3 regions of the Trichocoleus sp. FACHB-262 genome follow, and region 2 is predicted to be linked to each of the others. Evidence: predicted binding sites of a transcription regulator. Region 2 holds the regulator's gene; each other region holds the start of a gene.
What was found. The regulator NtcA, encoded in region 2, controls nitrogen genes in cyanobacteria. The targets are predictions, from matches to a motif close to TTTGTANNNNNNNNTACAAA.

Region 1: a site for NtcA is predicted at 2,521-2,540, ahead of H6F68_RS11245 (MSMEG_0569 family flavin-dependent oxidoreductase). Genes of this name have one in related genera too.
Region 3: a site for NtcA is predicted at 1,813-1,832, ahead of H6F68_RS03255 (DUF3155 domain-containing protein). Genes of this name have one in related genera too.

What each region holds. Positions count from the first base shown of each region.
Region 1 covers NZ_JACJPK010000057.1:11,450-15,709, forward strand. Annotated here, with positions in the region: gene H6F68_RS11235 (hemerythrin domain-containing protein) at 1-635, opposite strand, end outside; gene H6F68_RS11240 (LuxR C-terminal-related transcriptional regulator) at 994-2,466, shown strand; gene H6F68_RS11245 (MSMEG_0569 family flavin-dependent oxidoreductase) at 2,599-3,882, shown strand; gene H6F68_RS11250 (MSMEG_0572/Sll0783 family nitrogen starvation response protein) at 4,087-4,260, shown strand, end outside.
Region 2 covers NZ_JACJPK010000086.1:387,539-391,798, forward strand. Annotated here, with positions in the region: gene H6F68_RS19305 (DUF3084 domain-containing protein) at 1-1,334, opposite strand, end outside; gene ntcA (global nitrogen regulator NtcA) at 1,597-2,268, opposite strand; gene fabI (enoyl-ACP reductase FabI) at 2,652-3,428, shown strand; gene hisB (imidazoleglycerol-phosphate dehydratase HisB) at 3,538-4,215, shown strand; gene H6F68_RS19325 (putative 2-dehydropantoate 2-reductase) at 4,182-4,260, opposite strand, start outside.
Region 3 covers NZ_JACJPK010000017.1:479,991-484,250, forward strand. Annotated here, with positions in the region: gene H6F68_RS28830 (GAF domain-containing sensor histidine kinase) at 67-1,569, opposite strand; gene H6F68_RS03255 (DUF3155 domain-containing protein) at 1,922-2,239, shown strand; gene H6F68_RS03260 (cofactor assembly of complex C subunit B) at 2,416-2,949, opposite strand; gene H6F68_RS03265 (PadR family transcriptional regulator) at 3,118-3,480, opposite strand; gene H6F68_RS03270 (DUF3611 family protein) at 4,162-4,260, shown strand, end outside.

The sequences.
Region 1 (4,260 bases), on a different contig from region 2:
TTCACTTTCTCATGGTCCAACCGAATCAAAGTCTGGATATTCATATCCTGCTTGTCGGTGTTTTGAGTGATCACACTGCCAGCCACCCCAGAGAAAGCGGCGATCGCGTCTTGGACTCTAGCCCAGAGACCTTGATCGGCATCCTGTCCAGTCATTTCGCGGACACCCACCTGCTCTAGCAATCCTTTGAGTTGCTCTTGGTGCGCTCGACCTTCGAAGTTAACGGTATTCAAAGGACCAATGGCTAGTTCGATGTCTGCGCCTACTTTCTGAGCTGCCTTATGGATCACGATGCCACTCATCACTTGGCTATGCTTCATCAGTTCGTGGTGCATGAGTTTTTGGTAGAACGTCAACTCATTACCTGAAATCATCTGCTCAAACTGAGGAATAAAAGCCTTGGTTGCAGCACTAGGGTCAGATTGAATGCCGTATTGCACGATGACGGTGTCGATAATGCCGATGTTTTTCTGGTCGTCGGCCAGCATGTTCTGTAGCCGTTCCCGCACATCTTGGTAGGGGCAAGCTTCAATTAGCTTTTGATCGTTAGAGAGAATGAAAGCCTGGAGTGCTCGCAGGTCTGCCAATCTCTCTGCGATCGCTAGCCGTTTTGCATCATCTAGGGTTGTAACCATGTTGTTCTCTTGTTATGTCTTTTATGAGAAATTTAAGTTAATGAATGTTTTGTTCTTACGACCTAATCCTTGTGAGAAAAGTATTAAAGAACAGCAAGCCAGCATTACACTGGACTATGTTTCAAACAAAAAGGCTTGAATACCTTGATTCTGTCTAGGTTGCAGGCATCAGCCACCTAACTCAAGTTAGATGTTTCGGGGAGTCTGCCAAAAGTTGTAGGGAAATATAGGTTTAATCATCGTCGCTAACCCGGAATAGGTAGCCTGACGATGATCAAAGCTGAAATTCCGTAACTTGAGATACAGAGTCAGGAAACAATCTAGTCCTCAATAGATTAGGGACTAGAGCGATATACCAATGCCTGATCCGTTGATAGAGCACCTTGATGCAACTCGAATTCTGTTTGATTTGCAGCAGAGCAATGAAATTGCCCAAGGCTTTTCTGGTTGCTTAGAACCAGAGGAAATAGCTCGTCGGGTCGCGAATGGCTTGGTAGAGAAGTTTGGCTGTGCCTTAGCCCGGATCTGGCTACTAGAACCAGAGCAAACTACCTTAAAATTGGTTGCTTCTTCAGGGATGTATACGCATCTCAATGGCACCTTCGGGCGAGTTCCGATGGGAGCTTACAAAGTGGGCAAAATTGCTCAAAATCGAGTTTCCTTTTTGAGCAATCATCTTGCAGCAGAAACTTGGGTAGGAAATCGCGAATGGGCGATCGCTAACAACATTCGAGGATTTGCAGGATATCCTTTAGTGATTCAAGATAAAGTCATCGGCGTGCTGGCCACCTTTAACCATCAAGCAATGGAGACAGAGTTTTTAGAGGTTTTACAGACTCTTTGCACGGTTACAGCGATCGCCTTAGACACAGCTATACAATATCAGCATGAAAAGCAGATTTGGCAAACCTCGATGCAGTCGATGGCCCAGCCTGCGGTTCAGAACCTTACATTCAACTATCTCTCTCTTTCTGATCAATTAGTCAGTCTGCTAAGTGATACCCGCTTAACTTTGGTAGGCACAGAGCGACCTCTCCCTCTGCCAGTAGCTTATGTCTTCTTGCAAGCAGCCGAAACTTTGTACCAATTTACCTGTCACTATTGTCGGCTGATTTATACAGCAGAGTCTGTAGCATTAGAGGCCATGATTCCGGCAACTCATTTTCCCGACCTCGATCCACAAAATGGCTTGCCGTCCTCCCTAAATAAACTGTTTTTTACTGTCACCTGTTTAGGGGGAGTGCTGCAAACCCAAGCCACCAGTAATCAACGGGCCATGCAGTTTTTGCTCAAAGTACCCAATTGGCGCGATTTCGGTGGTCATCAACTGCGAATTCAATGCCGCTCATCAGTTCTACAACTAGCCTTTACACACCTAGCTTTTTCGGCAGGTCTACCCGTTTGCCGTGAAATAGCCAAAGAAGCAAACAAGAATGTACCCTTATTGACCGATGATGCTACACAAATTCAGACAGCGAAATGGGTGCTGTGGGTGCAACAGGGAAGTCAAATTGCACCGAAGGGGATTCGAGGCAAAGTTGATTTGTCTACCAGCCCAGAGGCATTAAGACAGGCAGTAGAAGCGTTGTCACAGGGTAAATCGTGGGGTATCGACCCAGATTTAGAAAAACAGCAACCTCTGTCTGAGCGAGAGTTGGAGATTCTGGCTTTGTTGACTCAGGGGCATCGCGATCGCGATATTGCCGATCATCTGATCATTAGCGAAAGTACCGTTAAGTTCCACATGAATAATGTCCTGGCGAAACTGCAAGCGCGGACTCGTTACCAAGCGATTTATGAGGCGATCGCTAAGGGATGGCTGGTTACATAAATCTGAGAAAGTGCTGCGATCGTTTCTCCTGTCCTTATTGTTAGATCTCCCACTTCCGTAGTGAGAGATACAAAGACTTGCGAAATCAGGACTTAATCTGGCAACACATTCCAGCCAGTCAGAAGTCAGCTTATGAACAATCACTATTCAGTCATTATTGTGGGTGGAGGTCAGTCAGGGCTTTCCATGAGCTATTGCTTAAAGGAGAGAGGCATCGATCACATTGTTTTTGAGAAGAACAAAATTGGCTATGCTTGGCGCACTAAGCGCTGGGACTCTTTTTGTTTAGTCACACCCAATTGGCAATGTAAACTCCCAGGCTATGCCTATCCAGGCGATGATCCTCATGGTTTCATGCAGAAAGACGAAATTGTACAATACATTGAAGCTTATGCTGCCTCTTTCGATCCTCCCATTCAGCAAGGTGTTGAGGTATTAAAGCTTAGTCAGAATGTAGCCCAAAACTTCTTTGAGGTGACAACTTCAATTGGAGAATACACGGCTGACCAGGTAGTTGTGGCATCCGGTAGCTACCATCTTTCTAAGGTGCCAAAGATTGCTGAACGGCTCCCTAAAAACATCACGCAACTCCACGCCTCAGAATATAAAAACTCCCAGTCTTTACCGTCTGGAGCCGTGTTGGTCGTGGGTACAGGGCAGTCAGGATGCCAAATTGCTGAAGATCTGCATTTGGCTGGTAGGCAAGTACATCTCTGCGTGGGGAGTGCGCCGCGATCGCCCCGACGCTACCGAGGTAAAGATGTCGTGGATTGGCTAGATCAGATGGGATATTACGATTTATCGATTGATGAGCATCCCCAAAAAGAAAAAGTGAGGGCCAAAGCTAATCACTATGTTACAGGTCGAGATGGAGGAAGAGAGATTAACTTGCGACAATTTGCTTTAGAAGGGATGCAACTCTATGGCAGGCTGAAGGATATCAGCGATCGCCAGTTGGAATTCTGGGATAACTTGCAGCAAAATTTGGATCAAGCCGATGCGGTAGCGGAAAGTATCAAGAAAACCATTAATGGATTCATTGAGGAAAACCAGATTGAGGCTCCGACAGAACCTGCTTACCATCCAGTTTGGCAGCCTGAGCAGTCGATTCTCAGCCTAGACTATGCTCAAGCCAATATTAGTACAGTGATTTGGTGTACTGGGTATCAGTCTGATTTTAGTTGGGTAGAGGTGCCTGTCTTTGATGGCAAGGGGTATCCAGGCCATGAACGGGGTGTAACTGGGGTGTGGGGACTCTATTTTCTAGGGCTTCCCTGGCTCTATACCTGGGGGTCAGGCCGCTTTTCTGGAATCGCCCGTGACGCCAGTTATCTAGCAGATTACATCGTCGCCAGGAAGAAGGTGTCATACCCCAATGACTGGAGTGTGGTCAATGAATTTTTGCTGGGTTCGTAGTCCAGAGACGCATTGTTAGCGACCTAGCGAAATCGATAGGTACTTAGGTCAGTTTGGTGATGGTTTGCAGCGTTTTGGCCTGAGAAATAGACCGAGCGATCGCCCTCCCTAGCCTTATTGATAGAGTTAAACCTTTCGTAGTGAGGGATACAAAGATCTCCTCAGCTAGCCCTTAATCTGGCAACACCATTCAAGGAAAAAGAGATGCCTGAAGTAACCACTCCTGCTCATCAAGTTGGTGATTTCTTTGTTGATTACGAAGAGAAAGTATTTCCCGATGTCAAAGCCGAACCTGGCGAGAAAGCATTGGTGACATTCCACACCGTTGCGTTTGAAGGATCGATTGGTTTTGTTAATCTCTTGCAAGCTACACGCTTA
Region 2 (4,260 bases):
ATCACACCCGTGGTTACAACCTTTAAATCGAGCGGCTGGCGATACTGCTTCAACTGCTCGGCAAAGCTCAAAATTGCCGTGACGCTGGGACCATTTGCAGCGATCTGTACTCCTTCCGTGAGTACCCCCGCACCTCTGGCTCGAAACTCCGTGGCGGCTAGCAGCAGTTCGATCCGCTTTTGAATGTCGGCTTCAGTTAGGATAGATGGATCAACTGAAGCGGCAGCAATGACATCACCAGACAGAAATGCCACTTGGTTGAACGTAGCGCTCGCCACCACCTGAACGCTCTTTTCTCCTAGGACATAGTTACCCGCTGAGAGAATTCTAATCACGTAATCGCGACCATCTTCAATTTGGTCAACCAGTTGTTCTACTTCCGGTCTGGTGATTTGAATAATCTGTTCGCTGACTTGACCAGCACCAGGACGGGTCAACTTGATAGCGTTACGATTTGCTTCTCGCAGTAACTGGTCTACTGCTTGCTGAGCGCCTGTGGGAGAAACGATCCGCACGACGCCTGCTGACAACACTTGTCCTCGGAAGAGAGCGACGTTGCCTTGGCGTAGGGTTTCATATTGCGCTTGATAGTACTGGTAGTACCGCTGCAAGGTTTGGACAGCTTTCTCTAGATTGGCTTGTTGAACCTCTAAATCTTTAGTTTCTTTAATCAAGTTTTGGCGCTCGTTATCCAGTCGGTCGATCTCGGAGCGGAGTCCCGTTGCTTGCTGAGAAACAGTGCTTAGTTGCGTTTGAGTTCGGTTTAGTTCTGCTTCGGTGCGGTCTTTGGCATCTTCAATCCGATCCTTTTCTGCTTCCGCGCGGCTCAGTTGGCTCTGAGTTTGGTCGAGTTGAGCTTCGGTGCGGGCTCTTTCGGCCTCGACTCGGCCTAGCTGGGTTTGGGTACGATTTAGCTGTGTTTCTGTCGTCGCTTGCTTAGCGATCGCGGCCTTAAGAAACAAATTAATCCGATCTAGCCGTTGTTGGGCCGAAACTTGCTCAGCGCGGGCTTGGGTCAGCTCTTGCTCAACTTGGTTTTTTTGAAATCTCGTCTTTGCTAAGTCTTCTCGCGCCCTAGAGAGGTTTTTCTGAATTTTGCCCAATTCAAAAACGCCAGTCCGGAGTTGATCACTCACAGCAAACAAAATGGCGAGTGTAGAAGCAGAAATGATGCCACCCGTGACAATCGTCACCAAGACCGCGGTTTTGCGGGGACGCAAGTTAAACAAGCTGAGGCGAGCCTTGCCTACGCGCGTGCCGATGCGATCGCCCACCGTTGCGATCACACCCCCCAACACCAAGATTGCCACAATTAAGATGTACCCGCTGGTCATCTACCCTCAGGAAGCCATTTGGCTCACACCCAACTCAGATACAGCCTATCTCATGCCCTGGAAGTTTTGTGTGCCATCACACCTGTAGGACGACAACAAGCAGACCCAGATAGCAAAAGTTGCTGCCTTGCCTCAGCGTCAGGAGAGCATCACGGCTCTCTTTGTTTCCTCGCAGGAGTGCCATGAAGCACCTTCCTCGGCCAGAGAGCTGTATTCAAGTCGCTGTAAGCGCTTGTTATTACTAGAGGTTAACCATAGCAGATCAACTGAACTGTTGACTGAGGGCGACGGGATTATGAACCGTAATTTTTTTCTTATGGATGGAAATCATCTTCTCCTGCCGCAGATCCCCCAGTAGGCGCGTGACTGTGACCCGTGTGGAACCAATCGCCTCTGCGATCGCCTGATGCGACAATTTCAAGTCAATCGTGATCCCGTCAGGGCCAGGAACACCAAAGTCACGACAGAGGATGAGCAAGAAGCTGACCAAGCGTGATCCCATATCCCGGTGGGCCAAGGTTTCGATCATCATCTCCGTTTGCAAGATGCGCGAAGACAACCCTTGCAACATCAGCATCGACAGCTCTGGGTTATCCTTGAGGGCTTTTTCCACTTGCTCAATGGGCACCGACAGCAATTCCGCCGGAGTAAAAGCAACTGCGTGATAAAAGCGATCGGAACGATTGCCCGTAATCAGCGAGAGAACCCCAAAGACACTATTTTCTCGCAGCAAGGCTACGGTGATTTCTTCGCCCGCTTCATAAACGCGAGACAGTTTGACCGCACCTCGGACCAAAAAGTAGACACGCTCCGCTGGATCACCGGGGAAGAAAATCGTCTTGCCTCGATCAAACGTTTCGATCACGGGAGGAAATGCTCCGCCTCCCAGTTGACGAAACACAGATGCTAACGGCCTATCCTGCGTCATTACCATATCCTTTTACCTTTTCGATGCCCTTCTCCAACCTTCATGGGCCGCTCGTCTGGAGATGAACCTTACGAAGGTGAGCCAACTGTAAGCAATTGATGACTTTAGAACACTTAAACTTACTCCAGAGTCATTTTTTGTTCTATTTGATACACAATCTGCCAGCGATCGCCAATGGCTGAAGAATTTAACTGCTGTTTCGAGGACCACAAACGAACGGAGCTTGGCTGTCAGCGGCCTATTTAGACCCTATCTTACTCCCCCTAAAGACAGATATCTTGTGATAGGACTCAAGGCAGCGTATCACCCTACAAGCGACAGTCGATGTCAATATCTTTAAGCCCCCATCTTTGAGTATTCTCGTAATTGCCCTTAACGAAGAGATTGCCATGCTGGATCTGACCGGAAAAAATGCCTTAGTCACAGGCATTGCTAACAATCGCTCGATTGCTTGGGGAATTGCCCAACAACTCCATAAAGCGGGTGCCAACCTAGGGATTACCTATCTGCCCGATGAGCGGGGCAAGATGGAAAAAAAAGTAGCAGAACTGGTTGAACCGCTACAACCCAGCTTGTTTGTGCCTTGCAATGTGCAAGATGATGCGCAGATTCAGTCCACCTTTGAGACTGTGAAGGAGAAGTGGGGCAAGCTAGATATCTTGGTTCACTGTCTGGCCTTTGCCAACAAAGATGACTTATCTGGCCACTTTAGCAACACCTCGCGGCCAGGATTTACCACAGCCTTAGACATCAGCACTTATTCGTTGATTCAGCTCAGTGGTGCCGCTAAACCCCTGATGACAGAAGGCGGCAGCATTGTCACTTTGACTTATTTGGGCGGGGTGCGCGTGGTGCCCAACTATAACGTTATGGGCATTGCCAAAGCGGGCTTGGAAATGAGCGTTAAATACTTGGCGGCAGAACTGGGCCCCCACAATATTCGAGTCAATGGCATTTCTGCTGGCCCGATTAGAACTCTCGCCTCCTCTGCGGTTGGAGGAATTCTGGACATGATTCATCATGTGGAGGAAGTGGCCCCCCTGCGCCGCACTGTGACTCAACTAGAAGTTGGCAATACGGCAGCGTTCCTATGCAGTGATTTGTCCAGCGGTATGACAGGGCAAATCCTCTATGTCGATTCTGGCTATGAGATCATGGGGATGTAGTGGTTGCCATTCAGTGACTACAGTCGTTTGGCCTGCCTGTGCAGGCTCAAAGTTTCTTACTTCCTGTTTCTACTTCCCAGTTTTTACTTCCCAGTATTGAGTAGGGCCTATGCAGACTAGCATTCATGAAGCGTCTTCCCAAGAGCACCGCACAGCCTTCGAGCAGGCCAACGGAGCATCATTAGAACCCGTATTTTCAGGACGAGTGGCCTCAGTCAGTCGCAAAACGGGTGAGACAGATGTGCATGTCACCATTAATTTGGATGGACAGGGTCGCTGTGTAGCCGCCACAGGTATTCCATTTCTCGACCACATGTTGCATCAGATTGCTTCGCATGGGCTGTTTGACCTAGAGGTGCGAGCGACGGGTGACTTGGAAATTGATGACCATCACACCAACGAAGATGTAGGCATTACCCTGGGTCAAGCTCTGGCTAAAGCGTTAGGCGATCGCAAAGGCATTGTCCGGTTTGGCAATTTCCTCGCGCCCTTGGACGAAGCTCTAATCCAGGTAGCTCTAGATTTATCTGGTCGGCCTCACATTAGCTATGGCCTGCAAATCCCCACCGAACGAGTCGGCACTTACGACACGCAACTGGTACGAGAATTTTTTGTGGCAGTGGTGAATCACAGCCAGATGACGCTGCACATCCGTCAGTTAGATGGCATTAACTCACACCATATTATTGAGGCTACTTTCAAAGCTTTCGCTCGTGCCTTGCGGATCGCCACAGAAACCGATCCCCGTCGGGCTCACACTATTCCCAGTTCCAAAGGCGTTTTGTAATTCTGATCGCTCAAAAACTTCAATTGCTGGTAGAGCATGGCAATT
Region 3 (4,260 bases), on a different contig from region 2:
AACAGCGATCGTGACCTTCGTAGTTGCGATCGTTTTTGTTTAGCAGATTTTTGTTTAGCAGCTTTTTTAGGCGGCTTTGGCCGTGGAAGCGAGCGGTAACCAAACGACAAAAGCGGTTCCTGGTCCCACCGTCAGGGGGAGAGGTCGCACAAAATGCACAACGCCGCTTTGCTGCGCGGGGCTAAACACTTGAATTTCGCCTTGCATTTGCTGCACCAAATCATGAGCGATCGCTAAGCCCAAGCCAGTCCCCGGAATCTCAGTCTGAGCTTGTACTCCTCGATAGTGCCGCTCAAACAAATGCGCCAGATCTTGAGGAGGAATCCCTGGTCCTGTATCCCAGATAGCGATGCCTAACCACTCAGCATGGCTGCGGGGTAGGGGCACAGACCAGCCTGTACTGACTTCCACATAGACTTGCCCTTGCGCGGGTGTATATTTCAGGGCATTGTCCAACAGGTTGCTTAATACTTCTCGGAGCGCCTTGGCATTGGCTTTCACCCAAGGCAAGTCAGATGGAATATGGGTATACAGCGCTAGCTCTCGTTCTTGGGCGATCGCGCTCGCCGAAGCAATCAGAGGCTCTAGGATACTAGCGAGCGCGCAAGGCTCTAGCTTGAGATTGGCACCTGTCAGAAATCCAGCCGCGGGCAGTAAAGGCACAGAAGGCACAGATCGAATACTACTCGCCCGATTGACACTTGACTCAGAGCGGTCAATGGCAAAGTCAACCGACGACTCAAACTGCGAACTGGCAGGCACAGCGCTATTGGGTGGTGTAGAACTATCTGTCTGAGCAGGAGCGAGTGTTAAAGGCGTTGAATCAGCTCTACCCAAATCAATGGCTTGATCGAACTGTTGTAACAACTCCTGTAAGCGATCGCTCTCCCGCACAATACTACTGGCCACATCCCGGTTTGGGTCTCCGGTGCCAAGGCGTCGCAGCAAGAGCTTGCCAAAGGTTCGCATCGCCGTTAAGGGATTGCGAAACTGATGTAACAAGGTGTCGAACAGGTTATATTGCTGAGCCTGGAGCCGCCGCTGTTGATGCTGTTCCCGTTCTAGCCATTGACTGCGTTGGTCTAAGACACAGCCCAACGCTAAGGTATGAGCTACTTGTTCAATTTGCGATCGCTCTTGTTCACTCCAAGCGCGATCGTCTCGCTCAGTTACAAGCAGTCCCATCACCATACCCTCATGCATTAAAGGCAGTACAACTTGGCGTTGATGCTGTAAAGCCTCGTTATGAAATTGCTCTGGATTGGGGCCAACTTCATCCTCTGCCAAGAACGGTGGGCTCAAAGCAGACTGAGTAGACGTAGGAGGGCTAGTATCTGCCGCTAGCAAGCGCGGCAGTGTTGCTTCTGCGGCAGGCAATAAAAAGTGCTCATCATCCCAAGCAGCAGCGCTCTCAGGATAAGCCACAACTGGAATTAGCTTGGCCTCCGTGCCATCCGCCATTTCTTCGGTCAGGTAAACCACGCTGAGAGAGGCTCCTAACCCCTGGGTCAACAGTTCTACCTGAGCGCGACAAAGCGCCACAAATTCTGAGCTAGTAGGTATCAGCATGCAGACAGCCGCAGATGGTTACCTCAAAACAAACCCTTCTACATTTCCTGAACTAACGCTCCGCTGTTGAGCATGTTTTGTCACCATATACATCTATCTATCGGCTCTTTATGAGTTTCTAGTCTAGTTTTGTGTTTTTAATATAAAGAATTTTAAAGTCTTATTAAGATTATCAGGAGTTCATCTGGTTAATAGAACCTTTCAAAAGGTCTATCTAGTCTTTATTGAAGCCAGTTGTAGAGTTTTGTATCAACGACTTAAAAGAAGTTGAAATTTTGAACTCAAGCCGATATACTTGCGACGGTTTTGTAACTATCACTACACCTGTCGGCAGAAAGAGGAGGTATCGAGATTGGCCAGGAGACGCAAGCGCAAAAGTCGTCGTCGCCTAGAAGGGCGCAGGATTCTGGAGTTAGTGCCTCAGTTTAGCATTGAAAGTGGCGAAGAAAAACCAGTTACAGCTGCTCGAAAATTCATTCAAGCACAAGCTATTCTTCCCCCAGCTTTGCTACTTGTAAGGCGGAACGAGCATACCACGGACCGGTACTTCTGGGCTGAAAAAGGGCTCTTCAGTGCGCAGTATGTCGAAGAGAACCATTTCTTGTTTCCCAGTTTGAGAGTATTGATTGGTGATACAGAAGATGCGCCTGTGGCTGTCACCAGTCACTAAAGCTCAATTGGTCGAGCTTGCAAATGAGTCTGTTGGGAACATTTAATACTTTGCTGACACGGGAAATCAGTTGGACTGATATAAACAAGGACCCCACTCAAACCACAACGTTTGAATGGGGTCATTTGATTTAGCTCTCAAGATTTCTCTAGATATTGGGGCGCAGGAGAAGCGAATTAATCACAAGCTCTTAAGTTAAGAGCTCGCTGCAATTCAGCCAACTCATCTCGATGAGCTGTGACTGTAACGCGGCTCCAAGATTGAGACTTTTCTGACTCAAGGGGTTCAATCTTGAGGGAAACTTGTTCTGGGCGCTTCGCTTTTTGCCAGTAAAAGAAGCCTGCTAAAGGTGCCAGAAGCACAGTTCCTAGCAAAATCTGGGTCAATTCAGGCAAAAGCATTGACAGTACTAGAGCCAAACACAAAATGCCTGCGGCAGCCAATACCGTTAAGAAGACGGCCAAAAACCAGCTAGGCCGTACCACGCCTTGAAATGTTACTTGGTTTTGGGCTGGATCGAGGGCTGCAACTTTGTAGGCGCGTTGGTCAAAGTATTGTTGCACTCGGTTAAGTAACGATTCCTCTGCCTGTTCTGCAATCAGTTGTACTGCTCGCGTTCTGTCTTTGACGGAAGCTCGAATGAAAAACATAAGACCCACCACCATCAGTAAGGTCATCACGAATATAGATGGCAGAATGGCAGCGTTCATAAAGATGGGGTAGGAACAACAAACGATATCCCTATACTTTACATAAGTATAGAAAGGTTTTAATCTGCTTCTAGTTGGTAGTAGGTGAGACCGCACAACCGTAGCTCTGTTTGGGACTAGCGCGATCGCAGCCTTACGACAGATTCTAGGAACTACGGCCCACCAAGCTTAGTTGTTGTCACCGGGTGGCAAGTTGCCAGTTGCATATCCTTGCCAGAGACGAGATAATTCTTGAGCCCGCTCAGACCACTCTGGACGAATTTGATACATCCGGCGTGGCCGTCCTCGTCCTTCTACCTTGCGCCAATAACCCTGGATGGCTCCTTCATCCTCCAGAAATTTGAGAGCGCTATAAAGGACTGTATCTGAGAGACGGTAGGTGCGATACTCGTTCTCTAAAAGTTGAATCAACTCGGTTCCATAAGAATCCCCTCGCTGCAATACTGACAGGACGTAACAAACGGCGAGTTCTTTATTGAGATAGATCGGTGGGGGATCTTGAAAAAACTGGTAGATATCTTCAAATCGCATGGTTAAACCCATAATTAATCAATCCACTTTAAAGCTAGGGTGTTGACGTTACAGTCTTAGACAACAGCAATAGCGCAAGAGTGCCAACCCATCTGATTAGTCCTCTGTTGCTATCTATTTGCCCTTAGTTGGTGTAAGCCTGTGGTGCCTAAACTCGTGGCTAGTTTCTAGAACAGTGAGCTTGGCATGACTTAAAGGAGAGTAGATGCATATTCTCGAAAAGCTCTAGATAGTGCCGTTAACTCTCACACTAGATTCAGAGAGTCATGTTGAATTTAGCTTGGTAATTACAGACTAGAGTGCCCGTCCTTCATCCCCTCTACTCAAGTAATTAGAGGGCGTAATATTAATTCTAGACATTTAATTCTGAGTTCGTCTGCCAGATTTTCATCAGATTTCACCTTTCATCCAAATGGATGATCTGCATGGATTAAAATCTGAGGAGCAACTAAGAGCACAGGCAAGCTTGAGGATAGCAATTAGGGTTGCAGAATAGAGAAATAGGCTGGATTAGAGCGATCGCTCTGTAGGCAATTCATCACTTTGCAACTCTTACCCAAGGTCGTTAAAACAATTCTTTTGACCTACGCCACAAATGGCTGAGCCTGATAACAAATAAAGTTATGCTTTAGTTACCTTGGATAGATGAACAGCCAGGTTATTACGCCCGTTTAGAGCATCATGTTGAATCAGCCAGACTCTTCTGCAATTCCGCCTGCAATTCGTCAAATTGCCACTAACTTCCGCTGGACTGGCTGGATTAGCCTCAGCATCCAAGCA